Regions from separate parts of the Streptomyces sp. NPDC006458 genome, predicted to be linked through region 1. Evidence: predicted binding sites of a transcription regulator. Region 1 holds the regulator's gene; each other region holds the start of a gene.
What was found. Region 1 encodes HrcA, which represses chaperone genes, less so after heat shock. Its sites were predicted from a motif close to TTNGCACTCNGNNNNNCNGAGTGCNAA; they were not measured.
Positions count from the first base shown of each region.

Region 2: groES (co-chaperone GroES) is a predicted target of HrcA. The motif match lies at 5,422-5,448, and genes of this name have one in related genera.
Region 3: groL (chaperonin GroEL) is a predicted target of HrcA. The motif match lies at 7,104-7,130, and genes of this name have one in related genera.

Region 1 covers NZ_JBEXPR010000001.1:410,390-418,298, reverse strand. The annotation lists gene dnaJ (molecular chaperone DnaJ) at 41-1,177, opposite strand; gene hrcA (heat-inducible transcriptional repressor HrcA) at 1,178-2,194, opposite strand; gene ABZZ79_RS02030 (MBL fold metallo-hydrolase) at 2,373-3,104, shown strand; gene ABZZ79_RS02025 (DUF3097 domain-containing protein) at 3,199-4,005, shown strand; gene hemW (radical SAM family heme chaperone HemW) at 4,143-5,375, opposite strand; gene ABZZ79_RS02015 (SpoIIE family protein phosphatase) at 5,564-7,423, opposite strand; gene ABZZ79_RS02010 (long-chain fatty acid--CoA ligase) at 7,855-7,909, opposite strand, start outside.
Region 2 covers NZ_JBEXPR010000026.1:12,719-20,627, forward strand. The annotation lists gene ABZZ79_RS29765 (RHS repeat-associated core domain-containing protein) at 1-1,601, shown strand, start outside; gene ABZZ79_RS29770 (hypothetical protein) at 1,614-2,111, shown strand; gene ABZZ79_RS29775 (SAM-dependent methyltransferase) at 2,179-3,396, opposite strand; gene ABZZ79_RS29780 (polysaccharide deacetylase family protein) at 3,655-4,554, shown strand; gene ABZZ79_RS29785 (polysaccharide deacetylase family protein) at 4,551-5,387, shown strand; gene groES (co-chaperone GroES) at 5,595-5,903, shown strand; gene groL (chaperonin GroEL) at 6,033-7,655, shown strand; gene ABZZ79_RS29800 (hypothetical protein) at 7,906-7,909, opposite strand, start outside.
Region 3 covers NZ_JBEXPR010000007.1:156,227-164,135, forward strand. The annotation lists gene murQ (N-acetylmuramic acid 6-phosphate etherase) at 152-1,078, shown strand; gene ABZZ79_RS11950 (PTS transporter subunit EIIC) at 1,094-2,557, shown strand; gene ABZZ79_RS11955 (dihydrofolate reductase family protein) at 2,567-3,211, opposite strand; gene ABZZ79_RS11960 (hypothetical protein) at 3,335-3,901, shown strand; gene ABZZ79_RS11965 (NADH:flavin oxidoreductase) at 3,911-5,044, opposite strand; gene groL (chaperonin GroEL) at 5,318-6,940, opposite strand; gene ABZZ79_RS11975 (cold-shock protein) at 7,315-7,518, opposite strand.

The sequences.
Region 1 (7,909 bases):
GGGCCAACCCCCGGACCCCCGACAGCCAGCCCCACACACCTCAGCGACCGTTGAAAGCATCCTTCAACCGCGAGAACAGCCCTTGCTGACCGGGCTGAAACTGTCCCTGGGGGCGTTCCTCGCCGCGCAGCTTGGCCAGCTCGCGCAGCAGGCGCTCCTGCTCCGGGTCGAGCTTGCTCGGGGTCTGGACCTCGACGTGGACGATGAGGTCGCCGCGCCCGCCGCCGCGCAGGTGGGTGACGCCCCGGTTGTGCAGCGGGATCGACTGGCCGGACTGGGTGCCGGGCCGGATGTCGACCTCCTCCATGCCGTCGAGCGTCTCCAGCGGCACCTTGGTGCCCAGGGACGCCGCGGTCATCGGGATGGTCACCGTGCAGTGCAGGTCGTCGCCGCGCCGCTGGAAGGTCGAGTGCGGCAGCTCGTGGATCTCGACGTAGAGGTCACCGGCCGGACCGCCGCCGGGGCCGACCTCGCCCTCGCCGGCGAGCTGGATACGGGTGCCGTTGTCGACACCGGCCGGGATCTTCACGGTCAGGGTCCGGCGGGAGCGGACCCGGCCGTCGCCGGCGCACTCCGGGCACGGCGTCGGCACGACGGTGCCGAAGCCCTGGCACTGCGGGCAGGGCCGCGAGGTCATGACCTGGCCCAGGAAGGACCGGGTGACCTGGGAGACCTCACCGCGGCCGCGGCACATGTCGCAGGTCTGCGCGGAGGTGCCCGGCGCCGCGCCCTCACCGCTGCAGGTGGTGCAGACGATGGCCGTGTCGACCTGGATGTCCTTGGTCGTGCCGAAGGCGGCCTCGTCGAGCTCGACCTCGATCCGGATCATCGCGTCCTGGCCGCGCCGGGTGCGCGAACGCGGGCCGCGCTGGGACGCCGTACCGAAGAAGGCGTCCATGATGTCCGAGAAGTTGCCGAAGCCACCCGCGCCGAAGCCGCCCGCGCCGGCCCCGCCGGACTGCGAGAGCGGGTCGCCGCCGAGGTCGTAGACCTGCTTCTTCTGCGGGTCCGACAGCACCTCGTAAGCGGCGTTGATCTCCTTGAACCGCTCCTGGGTCTTCGGGTCCGGGTTGACGTCCGGGTGCAGCTCGCGCGCGAGCCGCCGGAAGGCCTTCTTGATCTCATCCTGCGACGCGTCGCGGCGCACGCCGAGAACGGCGTAGTAGTCCGTGGCCACTTACGACTCCGCCAGGATCTGTCCGACGTACCGTGCCACTGCGCGTACCGCTCCCATCGTTCCCGGGTAATCCATGCGGGTCGGGCCGACCACGCCGAGCTTGGCGACTGCCTCGCCGCCCGAACCGTAGCCCACCGACACCACCGACGTGGAGTTGAGTCCCTCGTAGGCGTTCTCGTGACCGATGCGCACGGTCATGCCCGAATCCCCCGCCTCGCCCAGGAGCTTGAGGAGCACGACCTGCTCCTCCAGGGCCTCCAGGACGGGGCGGATGGTGAGGGGGAAGTCATGTCCGAAGCGGGTCAGATTGGCGGTGCCGCCGATCATCAGCCGCTCCTCGGTCTGTTCGACGAGCGTCTCCAGGAGGGTGGAGAGGACCGTCTGGACCGTGCCGCGGTCCTCCGGTTCGAAGGCCTCCGGAAGATCCTGCACCAGCGGCGGCACATCCGTGAAGCGCCGGCCCGCCACCCGGCTGTTCAGCCGCGCGCGCAGATCCGCGAGCGAGGACTCGCCGAACGGCGCCGGGCAGTCGACCATCCGCTGCTCGACCCGGCCGGTGTCGGTGATCAGCACCAGCATCACCCGGGCCGGTGCCATCGACAGCAGCTCGACGTGCCGGACCGTGGACCGGGTCAGCGAGGGGTACTGCACGACGGCCACCTGCCGGGTGAGCTGCGCGAGCAGCCGCACCGTGCGGGCCACGACGTCGTCGAGGTCGACGGCGCCGTCGAGGAAGTTCTGGATCGCCCGCTTCTCGGGCGCGGTGAGCGGCTTGACCTCGGCGAGCTTGTCGACGAAGAGCCGGTAGCCCTTGTCGGTCGGGATCCGCCCGGCGCTGGTGTGCGGCTGCGCGATGAAGCCCTCGTCCTCCAGGGCCGCCATGTCGTTGCGCACGGTCGCCGGGGAGACGCCCAGGTTGTGGCGCTCGGTGAGGGCCTTGGAACCGACCGGCTCCTCGGTGCCGACGTAGTCCTGGACGATGGCGCGCAGCACCTGGAGCCTTCGTTCACTGAGCATCGCGCACACCTCCAGCAGTCGTCACCCTGGCGCTCGGTCCCTCTGGTTTCCCCGCCTGGCACTCGGAACATACGAGTGCCAGCCTCCCCGGCCCAGTGTACGGCCGTCGGGTGGCCCCCCGGCAAGACAGGTCCCGTACGACCGTGCCCCGCGCGAGGGTCACCGTTAGCGTCGCGGTATGACGGTGACTTGGGAAGAGCTGGGGTGGGAGCGGCTGGCCGCGGGGGTGGGCCGGTGCCGCCTCCCGGTGTGGGACTGCACGGCGGGGCTGGTCCTCGGCGAGGGCGCCGCGCTGCTGATCGACGCGGGTTCGAGCCTGTCCGAAGGGAATCTGCTGGGGACACAGGCGCAGTGGCTGTCCGGCCACGGTGTGACCCATATCGCGCTCACCCACCCCCACTTCGACCACGTCTTCGGCGCGGCGGCGCTCCCGGACGCGGAGGTCTTCGGCGCGGTGGGCGTGGACGGGGCGCTGACCGGAACCCGCGCGGGCGAGGAGCTGCGCGCGGACGCGGTCCGCAACGGTCTGGACGCGCGGACGGCTCAAGAGGCCTCGGCCGCGCTGACCGCGCCCCGCCATCATGTCTCCGGCGAATGGACCCTGGACCTGGGCGGCGGCCGCCAGGTCCTGCTGGCCAACGTCGGCCCCGGCCACACGGCCCACGATCTCGCGGTCCTGGTCCCCGGCTCCCCCGAGGTCGTCTTCTGCGGCGACCTGGTCGAGGAGTCCGGCGATCCGCAGGCGGGCCCGGACGCGGTGCCCTCCCGCTGGCCCGACGCGCTGGACCGGCTTCTCGCCCTGGGCGGCGCGGACGCGCTGTACGTCCCCGGTCACGGGGCGGTGGTGGACGCCGCCTTCGTCCGGCGGCAGCGGGACGAGCTGGCGCGACGATTCGGCGTGTCGCCCTGACGGGGCCGGAGCTTCTCCTATCGTCATCCGAATGCGCCCACCCGTCTCCCGCCCCCGCCCTTCCGACGAGGGTCCTTCGGGCCCGCGCCCTCGGGTGTACTCCGCCGACCTGACCCCTCCGTGGAAGAGGCCCCGGCCGGTTCCCGAGGTCCCGGCCGAGCCCGGCCTGGTGGTCGAGGAGCCCGGCACCGGCTTCTGCGGCGCGGTGATCCGCTGCGAGGCGGGCACGGTGACCCTGGAGGACCGCTTCGGCAAGCACCGGGTGTTCCCGCTGGAGCCGCGCGGCTTCCTGCTGGAGGGGCGGGTGGTGACGCTCGTACGCCCGTCCTCCGCTCCCGTACGCGCCGCCCGTACCGCGTCCGGTTCGGTGGCCGTCCCCGGTGCCCGCGCGCGGGTGGCCCGCGCCGGGCGGATCTACGTCGAGGGCCGCCACGACGCCGAGCTCGTCGAGAAGGTCTGGGGCGACGACCTGCGCGTCGAGGGCGTGGTCGTGGAGTACCTGGAGGGCGTGGACGACCTGCCGGCGATCGTCGCGGAGTTCGCCCCCGGCCCGGACGCCCGTCTCGGTGTGCTGGTGGACCACCTGGTGCCGGGCTCGAAGGAGTGGCGCATCGCGCGGGAGGTCACCAGCGAGCACGCGCTGGTGGTGGGCCATCCCTACATCGACATCTGGGAGGCCGTGAAGCCGTCGTCGCTGGGGATTCCGCGGTGGCCCGGCGTCCCGCGCGGGCAGGACTGGAAGACGGGCGTGTGCCGGGCCCTGGGGTGGCCCTCGGACAACACGGGCGCGGTGTGGCAGGCGATCCTGAAGCGGGTGGGGTCCTACCGGGACCTGGAGCCTGAGCTGCTGGGGCGGGTGGAGGAGCTGATCGACTTCGTCACGCACGGCGGTGAGGCCTGACGCGCTCGTCGGCGGTCCCACGCTCGTCCACGGCGGTCGTCTCCGTGGCCCTCCGACCGTCACGTGCTTCTGGCGGCAGCCTACGAACCGGGGCAGAGGCGAACCCCGGTTCCGGGGCGATTCACCCGCCGGGGTGATCAGTCCACCAGGTCCCGCACGACGGCGTCCGCGAGCAGCCGTCCTCGCAGGGTCAGGACCGCCCGGCCCTCGTCGTACGGCCCCTGCTGGAGCAGTCCGCCGGACAGGGCGCGGCGGGCCGCGCCCAGGCCGTCCTCCTTCAGCAGGTCCAGGGGGGCGCCCTCGCGCAGACGCAGCTCCAGGAGGATGCGCTCGACCCTGCGGTCCTCGTCGCTCAGCAGCTCGCGGCCGGCTCCCGGTGAGCGGCCTTCGGCCAGCGCCGCGGCGTACGCCCCCGGGTGCTTGACGTTCCACCAGCGCACGCCGCCCACATGGGAGTGCGCGCCGGGGCCCGCGCCCCACCAGTCGGCGCCGCGCCAGTAGAGCTCGTTGTGCAGACAGCGGGCGGCTTCGGAGGTGGCCCAGTTGGAGACCTCGTACCAGTCGAAGCCCGCCTCCGAGAGCACCTGCTCGGCGATGAGGTAGCGGTCGGCGTGGACGTCGTCGTCGGTCGTCGGGACCTCGCCGCGCCGGATGCGCCGGGCGAGCTGGGTGCCCTCCTCGACGATCAGGGCGTAGGCCGAGACATGGTCCGGGCCCGCCCCGAGGGCCGCCTCCAGCGAGGCCCGCCAGTCGTCGTCGGACTCGCCCGGGGTGCCGTAGATCAGGTCGAGGTTGACGTGCTCGAAGCCCGCCTGTCGCGCCTCCGCGACGCATGCCTCGGGCCGGCCGGGGGTGTGGGTACGGTCCAGGACCTTCAGCACGTGCTGCCGGGCGCTCTGCATGCCGAAGGAGACCCGGTTGAAGCCGCCCTCGCGCAGGGCGCTCAGATAGGCGGGGTCCACCGACTCCGGGTTGGCCTCCGTGGTGACCTCGGCGTCGGGTGCCAGGCCGAACTCGTCGCGGATCGCCCCCAGCATCCGTACGAGATCGTCGGCGGCCAGCAGGGTCGGCGTACCGCCGCCGACGAAGACCGTACGGACCTCTCGCGGGTCGTCGCCGAGCACCTTGCGGGCGAGCCGGATCTCGTCGATCAGGGTCTCGGCGTAGTTGTCGCGGGAGGCGAGCACTCCGCCGGTGCCACGCAGCTCGGTCGCGGTGTAGGTGTTGAAGTCGCAGTAGCCGCAGCGGGTCGCGCAGTACGGGACGTGCAGGTAGAAGCCGAGGGGCCGGTCGGCGGACCCGGCGAGCGCGGACGCGGGCAGCGCACCGTCGGCGGGGAAGGGCTCGCCGTCGGGAAGTGCGGAGGGCATGTCCTCCAGTGTCCCCCATGGCCGGGCCGGCTCGGTTCCGAGCGGTCGGGGCCGGGTTCGGGGCCCGGCAACCGTGCGGGTCCGGGGCTGGTCCAGGGCTCGTCCGGGGCTGGTCGGGGCTCGTCCAGGGCTGGTCAGGGCTGACCCGCGGCTGACCCGCGGCTCGTCCGGGGGGCCTGAGGCCGGTCTCAGGTCCGGGCCTGTTCGGCCTGGAGGACCAGCAGCGCCAGGTCGTCCTCCGGCGGCTGGTCCCCGAAGGCGTGGACCAGCCGGCGGATGCGTTCCGCGATCAGCTCGGCCTCCAGGCCCGCGCAGCCGGCGAGTGCGGTCGCCAGGCCGTCGCCGTCGTCGAACTGGCGTGAGCCGTCGCGCCGCTCGGTGACCCCGTCGGTGACGCACAGCAGGCTGTCGCCGGGCCGCAGCGCGAAGATCTGGCTGGTGTACCTCTCGTCCTCGATGACCCCGAGCAGGGTCTGCGGCCGCGCCACCGTACGGACACCGCCGTCCGAACCGAGCAGCAGCGGCAGCGGGTGCCCGGCGGAGGCCAGGGTGCAGCGGACGCCGCCGTCGAAGGGGACGAGCTCGCCGAACAGGAGCGACAGGAAGCGGGTCTGGGGTCCGTCCCCGGGCGCGGACGGGCCCACCAGGGCGCGTGCGGCGGCGTCGGCGACCTCGGTGGCGTCGTCGAGGAGCAGCTGGTTGAGGCGGTCCAGGACGTCGGCGACGCGGTAGCCCTCGCGGGCCAGCAGCCGCAGCCAGGGCCGGGCCAGGCCGATGACGACGGCGGCCTCGGGGCCCTTGCCCTGGACGTCGCCGACGGCGAAGCACCAGCGTCCGTCGCCGGCCGGGAAGAGGTCGTAGAAGTCGCCGCTGGGGCCGCCCTTGTCGCACGGCTCGTAGACCAGCGCGCTGCGCACCCCGGGGATGTGGGCGACCGCGCCGGGCAGCAGGCCGCGCTGGAGCACGGCGCTGATGGTGGCCTGGCGGGCGTACTGCCGGGCCGCGCCGATCGCGAGCGCGACCCGGCGGGCCAGATCCTCGACCAGCCCGGTGATCTCGTCCGGGAAGCGCCGGATTCCGGCGCGGCCGATGACGAGCGTGCCCAGCGGGCGTCCGCCGGCGATCAGCCGGTAGGCGAGCGCCGAGCCGTGCGGGGCGCCGGGCGCGAGGGCTGCGGCGGGCCAGGGGTGGCCGACGGGCCCCGACCGCAGGCCGTCGGGCGGGCGGGGCGGTTCCTTCTCCAGGACGCGGCGCAGCTCCTCGATCCGCTCCTCGCAGCCGTGCCAGACCCGCCCGAGCCGCGCTCCGGGCGCCCCGCCGCCCTCGCTCCAGCCGCGCCCGGTGACCTCGTCCTCCAGCCAGATCGCGCACCAGTCGGCGAGGCGCGGCACGATCAGCTGCCCGGTCAGCGCGGCCACCAGGTCCTCGTCGAGCTGTCCGGCGAGCAGATCGGATGCCTCGGCGAGGAAGGACAGCGCGCCGCGGCCGAGCCAGTCGCCGTCGTGGTCCTCGCGCGCGACCTCGGGGGCGAACAGGGTGACGGCGTCCAGGGCGCTGTCCGGATCGGGCTCGCAGCCGCCCGCGTCCTCGGCACCGAGCCGCGCCCAGACGGTCTTGGCCCCTCGGCGATAGGTGACGCCCCAGCTCTCGGCGAGCCCCGCGACGAGCCTCAGTCCGCGCCCGTACTCCTGGCCGTCCCCGGGGACGTCGGCGGGTGGCCGGGCCGGGTGGCGGTCGCTGACCTCGACGACGAGGGCCGCGCTGTCGGGCTCCAGCCGGCAGGCCAGCTCGACGTCCGTCCCGGCGTGCACCACGGCGTTGGTGACCAGCTCGCTGACCACGACCAGGGCGTCACCGGCCAGCCGCTCGCCGAGCAGGTCGGCCCCCGGCACGCCGAGCTCCGTCCACTGACGGAACGCGCCGCGCGCCAGCCCCCGCGCGGCCGCGGGCGCGAGCGGTCCCCCGCTCACCGTCGTACGGAAGCGGGGGTCACCGGGCCGTGCGGACGCAGGGGGAACGGTCTCCCGTTGCACCGGAATGGCCCCCATGGACGTCTCCCGAGCAGTAGGACGAATGCACATCTGTCGCCCGCCACAGTGACAGAAAGACCCCGCCCATAAGCAACGAGTCACCGATTCACGCCGCCCCGACCAATATCCGTGCTACGGTGCCAGACCCTCAAAACGGACACAGAGCACCACGCAACACCACCCCAAGGCGGCGCGGGCAACTACGCAACGCCTCGAAGGGGCACGAGGAACGGCGCAACGCCTTGAAGGGCGCGGGGAACGGCGCAACGTCTTGAAGGGGCGCGGGGAACGGCGCAACACCTCACAGAGACGCCGGGAACTGCACAGCCCAGCGACGCCGCAACGCCCCAAAAAAGGGGCGCGGGGAACTGCGCGACAAGCCACAACGCACACCGCACCCACCGAACAGCCCCCGCCAACCCCACCCTCCGCGCAACACCCCGCCGCGGTTACGCCTCCCGCGCCCCCACGTACATCTCCTCCAACAGATGCGAGTACTCCCGC
Region 2 (7,909 bases), on a different contig from region 1:
CCGGCGACAGCGCCAAGGACACCGAGCGGGCCTACGCCTACCCGGCGCCCGGCAGCGCCCACCCGCACGGCCTGGACTCGGTCACCACCCGCCGCCCCGACGGCAGCACCGCGAAGGAGTCCTACGACCACGACGCGACCGGCAACACCACGGCCCGCGGCGGCCAGTCGCTGGAGTGGGACGCCGAGGGCCACCTGGCCAAGGTCACCGAGTCCGGCAAGGTCACCGAGTACCTCTACGGCGCCGACGGCAACCGGCTGATCGGCCGCAGCGGCTCGGAGACCACGCTGTACCTGGGCCACACCGAGCTCACCCTCGCCAAGGGTGCCGACAAGCCGAAGGCGACCCGCTACTTCCCGCTCGGCGGCGGCCACCAGGCCGTCAAGTCCGACGACGGCACGGTCACCTTCACGCTCGCCGACCACCAGGGCACCGGCCAGCTCGCGGTCGACGCCGCCACCCAGCGGCTCACCCAGCGCCGCACGCTGCCCTTCGGCGGCGCCCGCGGCACGGCGGCGGCCTGGCCCGGCGGCAAGGGCTTCGTCGGCGGCACCGACGACAGCGCCGACACCGGCCTGACCCACCTCGGCGCCCGTGAGTACGACCCCTCCACCGGGCGCTTCCTCAGCGTCGACCCGGTCCTGGACCTCACGGACCCGCAGCAGCTCAACGGCTACGCGTACGCCGAGAACTCGCCCGTCACCTTCAGCGACGCCAACGGCCAGTGGAAGTGGCTGGACGACCTCGTCGACGGCGGCAAGAGCGCCACGAAGGGCTTCTGGAACGGCGCGGTCGACGGCTACTACGACCTGGCCGAGAGCGTCTACACGGTCACCGACCGGTTCGGCTGGACCGAGGGCAACGCCCAGAAGATCAAGAACGACCGGGCGGGCCACGGCCTGGTCAGCCTCTACCAGACTGTCCGCGGACCGGACGAGGGCGGCGCCTGGTACAGGATCTCGTACTGGATCGGCAAGTTCCTGGTGCCGTTCATGCCGGGTGCCTCCGGCGCGGGCGGCAGCGCGAAGGTGGCGTCCAAGTCCGGCACCGTGGCGAAGGTCGTCAAGGGCGCGCTCGGGAGGCTGTTCTCGGGCGCGGCGAAGAAGGCGGAGCAGCCGAAGGCGGCGCCGCGGATCATTCCCCGGCCCGACGTCAGCACCCGCGGCATCGGCGGCAAGGGCCCGCCCGCCCTGGAGATCCAGAAGGCTCCCTCGGGCTGGACCCACGCGGGCCAGATGGAGAAGGCCTCGTCCCAGGTCGCGGACTACGCTCTCAAGAACTTCTCGAAGCGTAAGAAGGACAAGACCTATGTGGGCGGCTACAACGTCGAGACGGGCGACATCGCCCTCGCCCAGTCCGGCGGCTGCAAGCCCGGCGCCAGCTACTGCGCCGAGGGCAATGTCGTACGGGCCCTGGGCGGCGACCCCGCGAAGGTGCGGTTCACCATCGCCTACACGGTGAAGATCGAGGAAGGCGGCCACACCGTCGCCGTCATGAAGCCGGTCTGCACGGAATGCCAGCTGGACTATCCGTCGCCGTTCCAGTTCCAGTCGGGTGCCGTGCCGCAGGAAGGCGGCATCTGGGAGAAGCAGCACTACTGAGGGGAGTGAGTCATGAACGCCATGGAGCTGGAGCTCAGCCTGTACGACTGGTCCGCGCTGCCCTGCCGTAGGTGCGGCTCCGCGGATCACGTCCCCGGCGAACTGCTGCGGATGGCCCGCGCGCAGACCCGGGAGGAGGCCGAGCCGAGGGACATCGAGTCCCACGTGCTGCAGGAGAGCTGGGCGACCCCGACCGTCGTCCCCGTCGCCCGGGTGCTGATGGCCGCCCTCGCCGACCGGAGCATCTCGCCCGAGGCACGGAACCGGTTCCTGGACCTGCTCTGGTCGTTCGTCATCGTGGACGACGACGACCTCGCCGAGGCGTGCAAGGACGCGGTCCGGGCCGGAACCTGGTCGCTGTACCAGGAGATCCTGTCCGGCGAGTCCATGGGCAGCGCTCTCCTCGCCTACTGGCTCGTGAAGGAGGTGGAGACCGCTCCGGCACGGGTGGAGCGGCTCCTGCAGGTCGCGCGGCATCTGCTGCCGGAGGACCTGCACGACGAGGACTGACCGGCCGGCAGCGGCAGGCAACGGGCAGGACACCCGCCGACAAGGCGGTGTCCTGCCCGTTCGTGTCTCACCCGGCCGGGTGACCGACCAGCATCGTCGGCGCGCCAGCCACCCGCGTGAGGAACACCGTCGCCGCGTTCGGCCCCTGCGGCTTGACCTTCTTGCGCAGCTCCTCCGGCTCGACGGCCGAGCCGCGCTTCTTCACGGTGAGGCTGCCGACCGCGCGCTCCCGCAGCAGCGCCCTGAGCTTCTTGACGTTGAAGGGCAGCTGGTCGGTGATCTCGTAGGCGGTGGCGTACGGGGTGGGGCGCAGCGTGTCGGAGGTGACGTAGGCGATGGTCTCGTCGATGAGACCGCCGTCCAGTTGCCGGGCCGCCTCGGCGACCAGGTGCGCGCGGATGACGGCGCCGTCGGGCTCGTAGAGGTAGCGGCCGAGAGGGCGGACCGGGGGGTTGGGCAGGCCGGTGCCGAGGAGGGTGCGCGGGCCGGGGAGCAGGGTCGCGCGCACGGCGCCCGGCTCCGTGCCGAACCACAGCACGGCCTCCTTCACGTCGCCGCCGTCCGAGATCCACTCGGCCTCGGCCTCGGCGGGGATCGCCTCGTGCGGCACGCCCGGGGCGATCTTCAGCGCCGCGTGCCGTGCCGTGGCCGCCGCCCCCACGGCCCAGGACAGCGGCGGTGAGTAGGACTCCGGGTCGAAGATGCGCCCGCCCGCCGACCGGCCGCCACCCCTCACCGACGCGCCGCGCGCGGCCCCTCCCGGTCTGCCGCCGCGCCGGGCGGGGTCCACGAACACGGCGTCGTACCCGGAGGTGTCGATCTCCGTGACGTCGGCCTCGCGCACCTCGATCAGGTCCGCGAGCCCGAGCGCCTCGGCGTTGGCGAGGGTCACCCGCGCGGTGAGCGGGTCGTGGTCGACCGCGAGGACGCGGATGCCCGCGCGGGCCAGCGCGATGGCGTCCCCGCCGATCCCGCAGCACAGGTCGGCGACGGAGGTGACGCCGAGCTCCTCGAACCGCCGCGCGCGATACGCGGCCACGCTCGCCCGGGTCGACTGCTCGACGCCGTTGGGCGTGAAGAACATCCGCGCGGCGTCCTCCGCCGCGAACTTCGCCGCCGCCCGTTGGCGCAGCCGCGCCTGCCCCAGCGCGGCGGAGACCAGCTCCGCCGGGTGCTCACGGCGCAGCCGCGTGGCCACGGCCAGCTCCTGCGCGGGATCGGTGTCGCGCACCTCGTCGAGGAGGGCACGGCCTTCGGGCGTCAGCAGGGCGTCGAGCTCGTTCACCGGCTCATTGTGGGCCAGTCGGAGGACGGTGCGCCCGCGGTGGCGGTGTCGGCGGGGGCCGGGGGTGGGGTGCTGCGAGGATCCGGCTACATGCGAGCAGTAGGACAAAATGACAAAAATACTTCCTTTGGTGTCGGTGTCGGTGTCGGTGTCGGTGTCGGTGGGGCTGGGGCTGGGGCTGGTGGGGGTGGGGCTGGTGGGGCCGGGGGCCCGTCCGGTCGCCGGGGGCGTTCGCCGGGACGGAGGCGGGGGCGTCGCGTGCCGCGCGTCCGTGCCGCGCTCGCCGTGCTCGCAGCCTCCGCCCTAGCCGCCGGGTGCGCCGGGGGCGCCCGTCCCGAGGTCCTTACGGCCCGCCCCGCGCCCGGGCAGCAGCCGCACCTGAAGGCGCCCCACGCCCGCGCCCTGGACTCCTACGCCGACCGGCTGCGGGCCGACTACACCGCCCGCGCGGCCGCCGCCAGACGCTGGGGGCTGGCCGAGACGCCGCTCCGGCCCCCGCCCCCGCCCGCGAGGAAGCCGGCCATCGGCACCCGCGAGGGCTTCGAGGTCGACGGCCACGAGGAACTGGGCCTGCCGCCGGTCTTCACCACGGTCCCCACCAAGGAGAAGGTCGTCTTCCTCACCATCGACGACGGCGCCGAGAAGGACCCGGCGTTCCTGCGGATGATGAGCGAGCTGAAGATCCCGTACACCGCCTTCCTCAGCGACTACCTGGTCAAGGAGGACTACGGGTACTTCGGGCGGATGCAGGACCGGGGAGTGACCCTCAACAACCACACCCTCCACCACCCGTTCATGCCCGCCCTGTCCTACGAACGCCAGAAGCGCGAGATCTGCGGCATGCAGGACGTCATCGAGAAGCGCTACGGCAAGCGCCCCGTCGTCTTCCGGCCGCCCTTCGGCGGCTACGACCGCGACACGCTGCGCGCCGCGAAGGCCTGCGGCGTGAAGTACGCCCCGCTCTGGAACCAGGAGGTCTTCGTCGACCGCTGGGAGTACCGCGAGTGGGACCGCGGCCTGCACCCCGGTGACATCGTCCTCAGCCACTTCCGCGGCAAGGCCCAGTGGAAGGGCAGCATGCCCGACATGATCCGCCGGTTCCTGCGCAAGGTGACCGACGAGGGGTACGCGGTCGCACGGCTGGAGGACTACCTGTGAGGGTGCGGGACCTGATCGCGGCCACGCTCGCCCTGACCGTCCCGCTCACCGGCTGCGCCCGCTCCGTCGACCCGGTGGAACGGCTGGGCGGGAAGGCGGCCGAGCGGGTCCGCGCCACCGGCGCCACGCAGGCCTCCGCGCCCCCGCACGCCACCGGCGGCGACTCGCGCGCGCCGCAGCCGCCGTACCGCCGCTGGGGCCTCACCGCGCCCCTTCCCGCCGCCCCGGACCCCGCGCGCCGGCCGCGTCCGGCCGCGCCCGGCGCGCTGCCGCCCGTCGTCGACCGGGTGCCCACCCGCGACCGGGTCGTCTTCCTGACCTACGACGACGGGGCGGAGCGCGACCCCCTGTTCGTCGACCTGGTCCGCGAACTGCGGCTCCCGGTGAGCCTGTTCCTCACCGACAGCGTCGTGGGACCGGGCTACGCGCACTTCGCGCGGCTGCGCGCGGTCGGGGCGGGCGTGCAGAACCACACGCTCGACCACACGTATCTGCGCGGACTGCCGTACGCCGGACAGCGCGCGGCGATCTGCGGTCAGCAGGACAAGCTCCGGGCCCGCTTCGGTCTGCGCCCGCGCCTCTTCCGGCCGCCGCACGGCGCCTACGACACCACCACGCTGCGGGCCGCCGCCGACTGCGGCATCGCGGCGGTCGTCCGCTGGAGCGCGACCGTCACCGATACCCGGGCTCCTCTACGGCTCGCGCCCGGCATGATCGTCTCGCTGCCCTCCCGCGACCCCACCGACCCGCCCCTGCGCGACCGTACGGCCGCCGTGCTGCGGGAGATCCAGCGGCGGGGACTGACGGTGGGCAGGCTGGAGAACTACCTGTAGGAAGGTCGGACACGGGCGCCGCGCCGGACGTCAATTGGCACTCCGCTTGACCGAGTGCTAACCCCGGTCATAGTCTCGGGTCTGGCACTCCCCACTGGAGAGTGCCAAACACGCGACGGGCAGGTCCGGCACCCGCGACGACGGATCCACCTGGTCGCCACCTCAGACAGTTAACCCCGTGAGATCTCCGAAGGGGGAGGTCGGATCGTGACGACCACCAGCTCCAAGGTTGCCATCAAGCCGCTCGAGGACCGCATCGTGGTCCAGCCGCTCGACGCCGAGCAGACCACGGCCTCCGGCCTGGTCATCCCGGACACCGCGAAGGAGAAGCCCCAGGAGGGCGTCGTCCTCGCCGTGGGCCCGGGCCGCTTCGAGGACGGCAACCGTCTGCCGCTCGACGTCCAGGTCGGCGACGTGGTCCTCTACAGCAAGTACGGCGGCACCGAGGTGAAGTACAACAACGAGGAGTACCTCGTTCTCTCGGCTCGCGACGTTCTCGCGATCATCGAGAAGTAAGCACCTCGCTGCACCCGAAACACCCTGCTGTTTGCTTGTTCTGCGCCCCTGGCCCCCGCGACCCATAGAAGCCGGGCGCCCGGGGCGCAGTTTCTTTACCCCAGACTTTCCGAGAGGGCTACCGCTGCCATGGCGAAGATCCTGAAGTTCGACGAGGACGCCCGTCGCGCCCTTGAGCGTGGCGTCAACAAGCTTGCGGACACGGTCAAGGTGACGATCGGCCCCAGGGGCCGCAACGTCGTGATCGACAAGAAGTTCGGCGCCCCCACCATCACCAACGACGGTGTGACCATCGCCCGCGAGGTCGAGGTCGAGGACCCGTTCGAGAACCTCGGCGCCCAGCTGGTGAAGGAGGTGGCGACCAAGACCAACGACATCGCGGGTGACGGTACGACCACCGCCACCGTGCTGGCCCAGGCGCTCGTCCGCGAGGGCCTGAAGAACGTCGCCGCCGGCGCCTCTCCGGCCGCCCTGAAGAAGGGCATCGACGCGGCCGTCGCCGCGGTCTCCGAGGATCTGCTCGCGACCGCCCGGCCGATCGAGGAGAAGTCCGACATCGCCGCCGTCGCCGCGCTGTCCGCCCAGGACCAGCAGGTCGGCGAGCTCATCGCCGAGGCGATGGACAAGGTCGGCAAGGACGGTGTCATCACCGTCGAGGAGTCCAACACTTTCGGTCTGGAGCTGGACTTCACCGAGGGCATGGCCTTCGACAAGGGCTACCTGTCGCCGTACTTCGTGACGGACCAGGAGCGCATGGAGGCCGTCCTGGAGGACCCCTACATCCTCATCAACCAGGGCAAGATCTCCTCGATCCAGGACCTGCTGCCGCTGCTGGAGAAGGTCATCCAGTCCGGTGGCTCCAAGCCGCTGCTGATCATCGCCGAGGACGTCGAGGGCGAGGCCCTGTCCACCCTCGTCGTGAACAAGATCCGCGGCACCTTCAACGCGGTCGCGGTCAAGGCCCCCGGCTTCGGTGACCGCCGCAAGGCGATGCTCCAGGACATGGCGGTCCTCACGGGCGCCACGGTCATCTCCGAGGAGGTCGGTCTCAAGCTCGACCAGGCCGGTCTGGACGTGCTGGGCAGCGCCCGCCGCGTGACCGTCACCAAGGACGACACCACCCTGGTCGACGGTGGCGGCAACTCCGAGGACGTCGTCGGCCGCGTCAACCAGATCAAGGCCGAGATCGAGAACACCGACTCCGACTGGGACCGCGAGAAGCTCCAGGAGCGCCTCGCGAAGCTGGCCGGCGGCGTGTGCGTGATCAAGGTCGGCGCCGCCACCGAGGTGGAGCTGAAGGAGAAGAAGCACCGTCTGGAGGACGCCATCTCCGCGACCCGCGCCGCGGTCGAGGAGGGCATCGTCTCCGGTGGTGGCTCCGCGCTCGTCCACGCCGTGAAGGTCCTGGAGGGCAACCTCGGCAAGACCGGCGACGAGGCCACCGGTGTCTCCGTCGTCCGCCGCGCCGCCGTCGAGCCGCTGCGCTGGATCGCCGAGAACGCCGGCCTGGAGGGCTACGTCATCGTCTCCAAGGTCGCCGACCTGGAGAAGGGCAACGGCTACAACGCCGCCACCGGCGAGTACGGCGACCTGGTCAAGCAGGGCGTCATCGACCCGGTCAAGGTCACCCGCTCCGCCCTGGAGAACGCCGCCTCCATCGCCTCCCTGCTTCTGACGACCGAGACCCTGGTCGTCGAGAAGAAGGAAGAGGAGCCGGCCGACGCAGGCCACGGCCACGGCCACTCGCACTGACCCACCACGCACCACCAGAAGGCCCGGCACCCGGTTGGGGGCGCCGGGCCTTCCGGCTGCTCGGGTCCCGCCGTCAGCCGTCGTGCCCTTTCCTCGTCCGCGAGCCGCGCGGCCGGGGTGGCCTGAGCGAGCCGTTCGGGCAGGGCTTCCGCGAACCTCAGGCCGCGTACGGCGCGGGCCTCCACCTCTGGCAGCGTCAGGCCTTCTCCCGAGGGATATGGGGCCGTGGAGCATCACCTTCGTGCGATGTTCAC
Region 3 (7,909 bases), on a different contig from region 1:
CGCCCCCGGGGGCAACGCCCCGAAGGGGCGCGGGGCCGCATCGATATGCGGCCCCGCCGCGTGAGCGCGAGCAGCCGAGCACGACGATCGGCACCCGCCCACGACGTAGCAGCCCTACGGTCTGATCGAACATCGAAGAGAGCCGCACGCCATGACCACCCCCCGAGACCTCCGCACCACCCTCGACACCCTCGCGACAGAAGCCTTCCGGCCGGACCTCGCCGAGATCGACCAGCTCACCACCCTCGACATCGCCCGCCTGATGAACACCGGCGACACGGCCGTACCCACCGCCGTGGCCGCCCGCCTGACGGAGATCGCCGCCGCCGTCGACGCCGTCAGCCGCCGGATGGCGAACGGCGGCCGGCTGATCTACGCCGGCGCCGGAACCGCCGGCCGCCTCGGCGTCCTGGACGCCTCCGAGTGCCCGCCCACCTTCAACACGGCCCCCGGCCAGGTCGTCGGCCTGATCGCGGGCGGCCCACGGGCGATGGTGACCTCGGCGGAGGGCGCGGAGGACTCCAAGGACCTCGCGCGCGCGGACCTGGACGCGCTCGGGCTGACCCCCGGGGACACGGTGATCGGCGTCTCCGCCTCCGGACGCACCCCGTACGCCGTGGGCGCGGTGGAACACGCGCGGGCCCTGGGCGCCCTGACCGTCGGCCTGTCCTGCAACGACGGCAGCCCGCTCGGGGCCGCAGCCGAGCACGGCATCGAGATCGTCACCGGCCCGGAGCTGGTCACCGGCTCCACCCGGCTGAAGGCCGGCACCGCGCAGAAGCTCGTCCTCAACATGATCTCGACGATCACGATGATCCGGCTGGGCAAGACGTACGGGAACCTGATGGTCGACGTCCGCGCCTCCAACGACAAGCTGCGCGCCCGCTCCCGCCGCATCGTGGCGCTGGCGACCGGCGCGGCGGACGAGGAGATCGAGTCGGCGCTCGCGGCGACCGACGGCGAGGTCAAGAACGCGATCCTCACCATCCTGGCCGGGGTGGACGGCCCGAGTGCCGCCCGCCTTCTGGAGGAGTCCGGCGGCCATCTGCGCGCCGCGCTGGCAGCCGCGGCGAAGTGACCGCACGCTCGGGGAATGCGCCCCAGCCCGGACGAACCCCGCGCGGACTCCCCGCACGCCACGGCCGCCGCCCTCCTCCCCCTGGTCGGCGGCCCCGCCAACGTCACCTCCGTCGCCCACTGCATGACCCGCCTGCGCCTGGGTCTCGCCGACCCCTCGCTGGTCGACGAGGGGCGGTTGCGCGCGCTCCCGGCCGTCCTGGGTGTCGTGTCCGACGACACGTACCAGGTCGTGCTGGGTCCGGGCGTGGTCGGCCGGGTGACGACGGCGTTCGAGGAGCTGCTCGCGGCCGGGGACGGCACGGCCGCCCGGCTGGCCGCCCGCGGCGCGGCGTTGAAGGAGGAGCGGCGCCGCCGCAACGCCACCCCGCTGAAGCTGGCCCTGCGCCGCGTGGCCGACATCTTCGTCCCGCTGATCCCGGCCCTGATCGGCTGCGGCATCATCGCGGGCGTGGGCGGCCTGCTGGTCAACGCCGGCCTGCTCCCCGGCCTCACCCCGGCCCTCGCGGCGATCGCGTCGGGGTTCATGGCCCTGATCGCGGTGTTCGTGGGCCACAACACGGCCAAGGAGTTCGGCGGCACACCCGTGCTCGGCGGCGCGGTGGCGGCGGTGGTCGTGTACCCGGGTGTGGCCAAGGTGACGGCCTTCGGTCTGGTCCTCTCCCCCGGCCAGGGCGGTGTCCTGGGCGCCCTGGCGGCGGCCCTGCTGGGCACGTACGTCGAGAAGTGGTGCCACCGCCACATCCCGCCGACGCTGGACGTGCTGCTCACCCCCGCCGTGACCGTGCTGCTCGCGGGACTGGCCACGCTGTACGGCCTGATGTACGTGGCCGGCGAGATCTCCACGGCCATCGGCACGGCCGCGAACTGGCTGCTGTCCACGACCGGAGTCCTGGCGGGCCTGCTGCTCGGCGGCCTGTTCCTGCCGCTGGTGATGCTGGGCCTGCACCAGGCCCTCATCCCCATCCACACCACGCTCATCGAACAGCAGGGCTACACGGTCCTGCTCCCCGTCCTGGCCATGGCGGGCGCGGGCCAGGTGGGCGCGGCGACGGCGGTCTACGTCCGCCGCCGCCACGACACCTCCCTGCGTACGACGATCAGGTCGGCCCTGCCCGCCGGGCTGCTCGGCGTAGGTGAGCCGCTGATCTACGGCGTCTCCCTCCCCCTGGGCCGCCCCTTCCTCACCGCCTGCGCCGGCGGCGCGGCCGGCGGCGCCTTCATCGGCTTCTTCGCGATGCTCGGCCACCAGGTCGGCGCGACCGCGATCGGCCCGTCGGGCTGGGCCCTGTTCCCACTGCTGGCCGGCAGCCAGAGCCTGTTGATGACGAGCGCGATCTACGCGGGCGGCCTGGCGACGGGCTACGCCGTCGGCTTCGCGGCGACCTGCGCCTTCGGCCTCGGCGGCCTGGACGAGGAGACGGACGGCACCCGGACGGAGCGGGCCGAGGCCGGCCGGGCGGACGCGCCGGCCGGCTGAACGGCTCCGTCACTTCCGCCAGAACACGTGATGCGTGACCCCGCTCGGGCTGGGCACCACGTCGAGATGGAAGCGGTCGCGCAGTTCGTCCGGGGAGTTCCACAGCCGTACCCCGGAGCCGATCTTCACCGGGGAGACGACGACATGCAGGGTGTCGACGAGGTCGGCGTCGAGGAACTCGCGGATGGTCGTGGCACCGCCCCCGAGACGCACGTCCTTGCCCTGCGCGGCCTCGCGGGCCTGGGCGAGGACCGTCACCGGGTCGGCGTCGACGAAGTGGAACGTGGTGTCGGCGAGCGTGAACGAGGGGCGGGGGTGGTGGGTCAGCACGAAGACCGGCGTGCGGAACGGGGGCTCGTCGCCCCACCAGCCCTGCCACGCGTGGTCCTGCCAGGGCCCGCGCTGGGGCCCGAACTTGTTGCGGCCCATGATCTCGGCCCCGATGTTGCGCGCGAAGTCGCGGGTGAAGTAGTCGTCGAGCCCCCGGCTGCCGCCGGGATCGGTGCGGCGGGGCCAGCTCGCGGTGGCCCCCGCCCAGGAGAACAGCACGGTGGGGTCGGCGTGACCGAACGGCCGCTCCAGACTCTGGCCCTCCCCGGCACCGAAGCCGTCGCTCGACACACAGAAGTTCTGGACTCTCAGCAGCTGACTCACGGCACTCCTCCTGGCTGGGTCGACAGAGGATGGACTTCCCGGCCCGGCAGAACTCATCGCACGCCCAGGGGCCGATCGGCGACGCCGCGGTGCTCCGGGCGAGTGCGCCTACCCTGGGACACCATGAACCACGCCCAGCTCACCGCTCTCGGCCGTGCCCTGCGTCTGCTCGGGGAGCACGGGGAGACGCTGAACACCGAGACAGCCGACAGCAAGCTGCGGGAGGTACGGGCGGATCTGCGGCGGGCCCTGGATCTGCTGGACGACAGCATGTCCACGGCGGCCCCGAACACGCGCTGCGCCGAGCATCCGAACGGGCCCGTCGACGCGGCGGCGCCCGACCTGTGCCTGCTGTGCGAGACGCGGCGCAGGGCGGCCCGGCGGGCGGAGATCAACGGGCCGGCGGCGCCCCGGGCCACGGAGAGCGCGCCCTCGCGCTACGGGGTGCGCGGCGACCGTCCGCAGCCCCAGCAGCGGTGGCTGCCGGAGCTGTGGAACGGCCAGGAGTGGCAGCTGTGCGGGACTCCTCGGCGGGACCGCCGGGAGGCGGAGCTCTACCTCGCCGCCCAGCGGCGCGGCTCGCGGCCCGCGATGGCCTACCGGCTGGTGCACGAGTTCACCGACTACGAGGTGCTGCGGGTGTGGGGCACCCCGGTCCGCGTGGACATCGAGCCGCTGGGCAACCTCTGAGCGAAGCGCTCAGCTCAGGGTCTGCACCGCCGCCCCGTCGTAGGGCAGCAGTTCCTCGAAGCGGCCGGCCAGCACCTTGGCCGCCCACTGGGGGTCCTGGAGGATCGCCCGGCCGACCGCGACCAGGTCGAACTCGTCGCGCTCCATCCGGTCCAGCAGGTTGTCGAGGCTGCCGACCGGGGCGCCCTCGCCCGCGAAGGCCCGGATGAAGTCGCCGTCGAGGCCGACCGAGCCGACGGTGATGGCCTGCTTGCCGGTGAGCTTCTTGGTCCAGCCGGCCAGGTTGAGGTCGGAGCCCTCGAACTCGGGCTCCCAGTAGCGGCGTGTGGAGGCGTGGAAGGCGTCGACACCGGCCGCCGCGAGCGGGGTGAGGACGGCCTCCAGCTCCTCGGGGGTCTCGGCGAGCCGCGCGTCGTACGCGTCCTGCTTCCACTGCGAGTAGCGGAAGACGACCGGGAAGTCCGGCGACACGGCCGCCCGGACCGCCGCCACGATCTCCGCCCCGAACTTCGTACGGGCCACCGCGTCACCGCCGTAGGCGTCGGTACGGCGGTTGGTGCCGGCCCACAGGAACTGGTCGATGAGGTAGCCGTGGGCGCCGTGCAGCTCGACGCCGTCGAAGCCGATGCGCTCGGCGGCGGCGGCCGCCTCGGCGAACGCGGCGACGACATCGTCCAGGTCGCTCTGGGTCATCGCCTTGCCGGTGGCCTCGGTGGCACCGATGCGCAGCCCGGAGGGGCCGACGGCCGGGGCGTCCGCGAACGGCGGCTGCCCCTGCCGGCGCACCATGCCGATGTGCCACAGCTGCGGCACGATCCGGCCGCCCGCCGCGTGCACGGCCTCGGCGACCTTCGCCCACCCGGCCAGCTGCTCCTCCCCGTGGAACCACGGCACCCGGCTGCTCTGCCCCGCCGAGTCGTGGCCGACGTACGTCCCCTCGGTGACGATCAGGCCGACCCCGGCGGCGGCCCGGCGGCCGTAGTACGAGGCCACGTCCGCGCCGGGCACACCGCCGGGCGAGAACATGCGGGTCATCGGCGCCATGGCGATGCGGTTGGGGACGGTCAGGCCGTTGATCGAGACGGGCCGGGAGAGGATCTCGGCCGCGCGCGAGGCGGCGGACTCGGTGACGGTGGCGGTCATGCGGGGGCTCCTCGGGGACGTACTCGGCTAACCAGTTGGTATGTGCGCATGCATTTTTGCACTGCCTTAAACAAGTTCTCACGCCGGTCCGCGCATTCCCAGCCCCGCCCGGCTGTGACCCCCGACACGCCCGACGACGCCCCCGCACCCGTTCGCCGGGAGCTCCCGCGCCGGGGTGCGCCCGGGAGTCCGCCGGGGAACGCCCGAGGGCGGCACCCCCCTCTCGGGGAGTGCCGCCCTCGGTCCGTAGGACGGTCGATCGACTCAGGTCGATCAGAAGTCCATGTCACCGCCCGGCATGCCGCCACCGGCAGGCGCGGCGGCCTTCTCCGGCTTGTCGGCGATGACGGCCTCGGTGGTGAGGAACAGCGCGGCGATGGAGGCGGCGTTCTGCAGCGCGGAACGGGTCACCTTCGCCGGGTCGATGATGCCCTCGGCGACCAGGTCGACGTACTCACCGGTCGCGGCGTTCAGGCCGTGGCCCGGGGTGAGGTTGCGGACCTTCTCCACCACGACGCCGCCCTCGAGGCCGGCGTTGACGGCGATCTGCTTCAGCGGGGCCTCCAGGGCCAGCTTCACAGCGGCGGCACCGGTGGCCTCGTCGCCCTCGAGGTCCAGCTTCTCGAAGACACCGGAGGCCTGGAGCAGGGCCACGCCGCCACCGGCGACGATGCCCTCCTCGACGGCCGCCTTGGCGTTGCGCACGGCGTCCTCGATGCGGTGCTTGCGCTCCTTGAGCTCCACCTCGGTGGCGGCACCGGCCTTGATGACCGCGACGCCGCCGGCGAGCTTGGCCAGGCGCTCCTGGAGCTTCTCGCGGTCGTAGTCGGAGTCGCTGTTCTCGATCTCGGCGCGGATCTGGTTCACGCGGCCGCCCACCTGCTCCGAGGAGCCGGCGCCGTCGACGATGGTGGTCTCGTCCTTGGTGATGACGACCTTGCGGGCGCGGCCCAGGAGGTCCAGGCTCGCGTTCTCCAGCTTGAGGCCGACCTCCTCGGAGATGACCTCGCCGCCCGTGAGGATGGCGATGTCGCCGAGCATGGCCTTGCGGCGGTCACCGAAGCCCGGGGCCTTGACGGCCACGGAGCGGAAGGTGCCGCGGATCTTGTTGACGACCAGGGTCGACAGGGCCTCGCCCTCGACGTCCTCGGCGATGATCAGCAGCGGCTTGCCGGACTGCATGACCTTCTCCAGGAGCGGGAGCAGGTCCTTGACCGAGGAGATCTTGGAGTTGGCGATGAGGATGTACGGGTCCTCGAGCACCGCCTCCATGCGCTCCATGTCGGTCGCGAAGTACGCCGAGATGTAGCCCTTGTCGAAGCGCATGCCCTCGGTGAGCTCAAGCTCCAGACCGAAGGTCTGCGACTCCTCGACGGTGATGACGCCTTCCTTGCCGACCTTGTCCATGGCCTCGGCGATGAGCTCGCCGATCTGGGTGTCGGCGGCGGAGATGGAGGCGGTGGAGGCGATCTGCTCCTTGGTCTCGACCTCCTTGGCCTGGTCGAGCAGGGCACCGGAGACGGCCTCGACGGCCTTCTCGATACCGCGCTTGAGGGCCATCGGGTTGGCACCGGCGGCCACGTTGCGCAGGCCCTCGCGGACCAGGGCCTGGGCGAGGACGGTGGCGGTGGTCGTACCGTCGCCGGCGACGTCGTCCGTCTTCTTGGCGACTTCCTTGACCAGCTCGGCGCCGATCTTCTCGTACGGGTCCTCGAGCTCGATCTCCTTGGCGATGGAGACACCATCGTTGGTGATCGTGGGGGCGCCCCACTTCTTCTCGAGGACGACGTTGCGGCCCTTGGGGCCGAGCGTCACCTTGACGGCGTCCGCGAGCTGGTTCATGCCGCGCTCGAGGCCGCGCCGCGCCTCCTCGTCGAACGCGATGATCTTGGCCATGTGAAGTGGTCCCTCCAGGACTGGGGGTGATTCCTTCGGACCGCGCCCGCGCCCGCGACGGACGGCTCGCGGGCCTCGTGGTTCCTTGCCCCACCCGGCCTGCGGGCCTCACCGACCCGGTCCTTCGTTGTCACTCTCACCTTCAGAGTGCTAACGCCAATGATTAGCACTCGCCCCTGCCGAGTGCAAGCGGCTCCAGGGGATCGGGGGTGGCGCTCAGCCCCCCGCGAACACGAGCCGGGGCGGACCCGCGCACGCGAACGAAGGGCCACGGCGTCGACTCGCTCGACGTCGGCGCGGCCGGCGGACCCGCGCACGCGAAACGAAGGGCCCGCACCCTGGCAGGTGCGGGCCCTTCGCAAAAGAAAGAACGTTCAGGCGGTGACGCGAACCATGTCGGCCTGCGGGCCCTTCTGACCCTGCGAGATCTCGAACTCGACCCGCTGGCCCTCTTCCAGGGTGCGGTAGCCGTCCATCTGAATCGCGCTGTAGTGGACGAAGACGTCCGCACCACCGTCGACCGCGATGAAGCCGTACCCCTTCTCCGCGTTGAACCACTTGACGGTGCCCTGAGCCATGCCTAACTCCCCTATTACTGGCCCTTGCACAGATCCACACTTCGCGGACCCGGGTCAGACCTCACCCCCCATTGACTGGGGGTGTGCGCCGGAACGCGTCGACCGCGGCCGAATGTATCTGTCCAACTGCCGTCTGCAACAGGTCAATCGGACGAGAATTCAGGACGCGACCGGTCGGGAGTTTACCGAGAATTCACCTGAATTCCGGGCAAGTCGGGCCACACAAAGGGGATGAAGGTCGCAAAAGCGCCACACACTTTGGCTACTTCTCATCGGTTCTCCGACGGAACGCCTGGCGAAACTCATATGCGCCCGGCATGCGGGAGTGGCGGCTTCCCCAACTCTACCGTGCTCAACCATGCAGAATTGCCCCCTCCGCTTCTCTCACGGA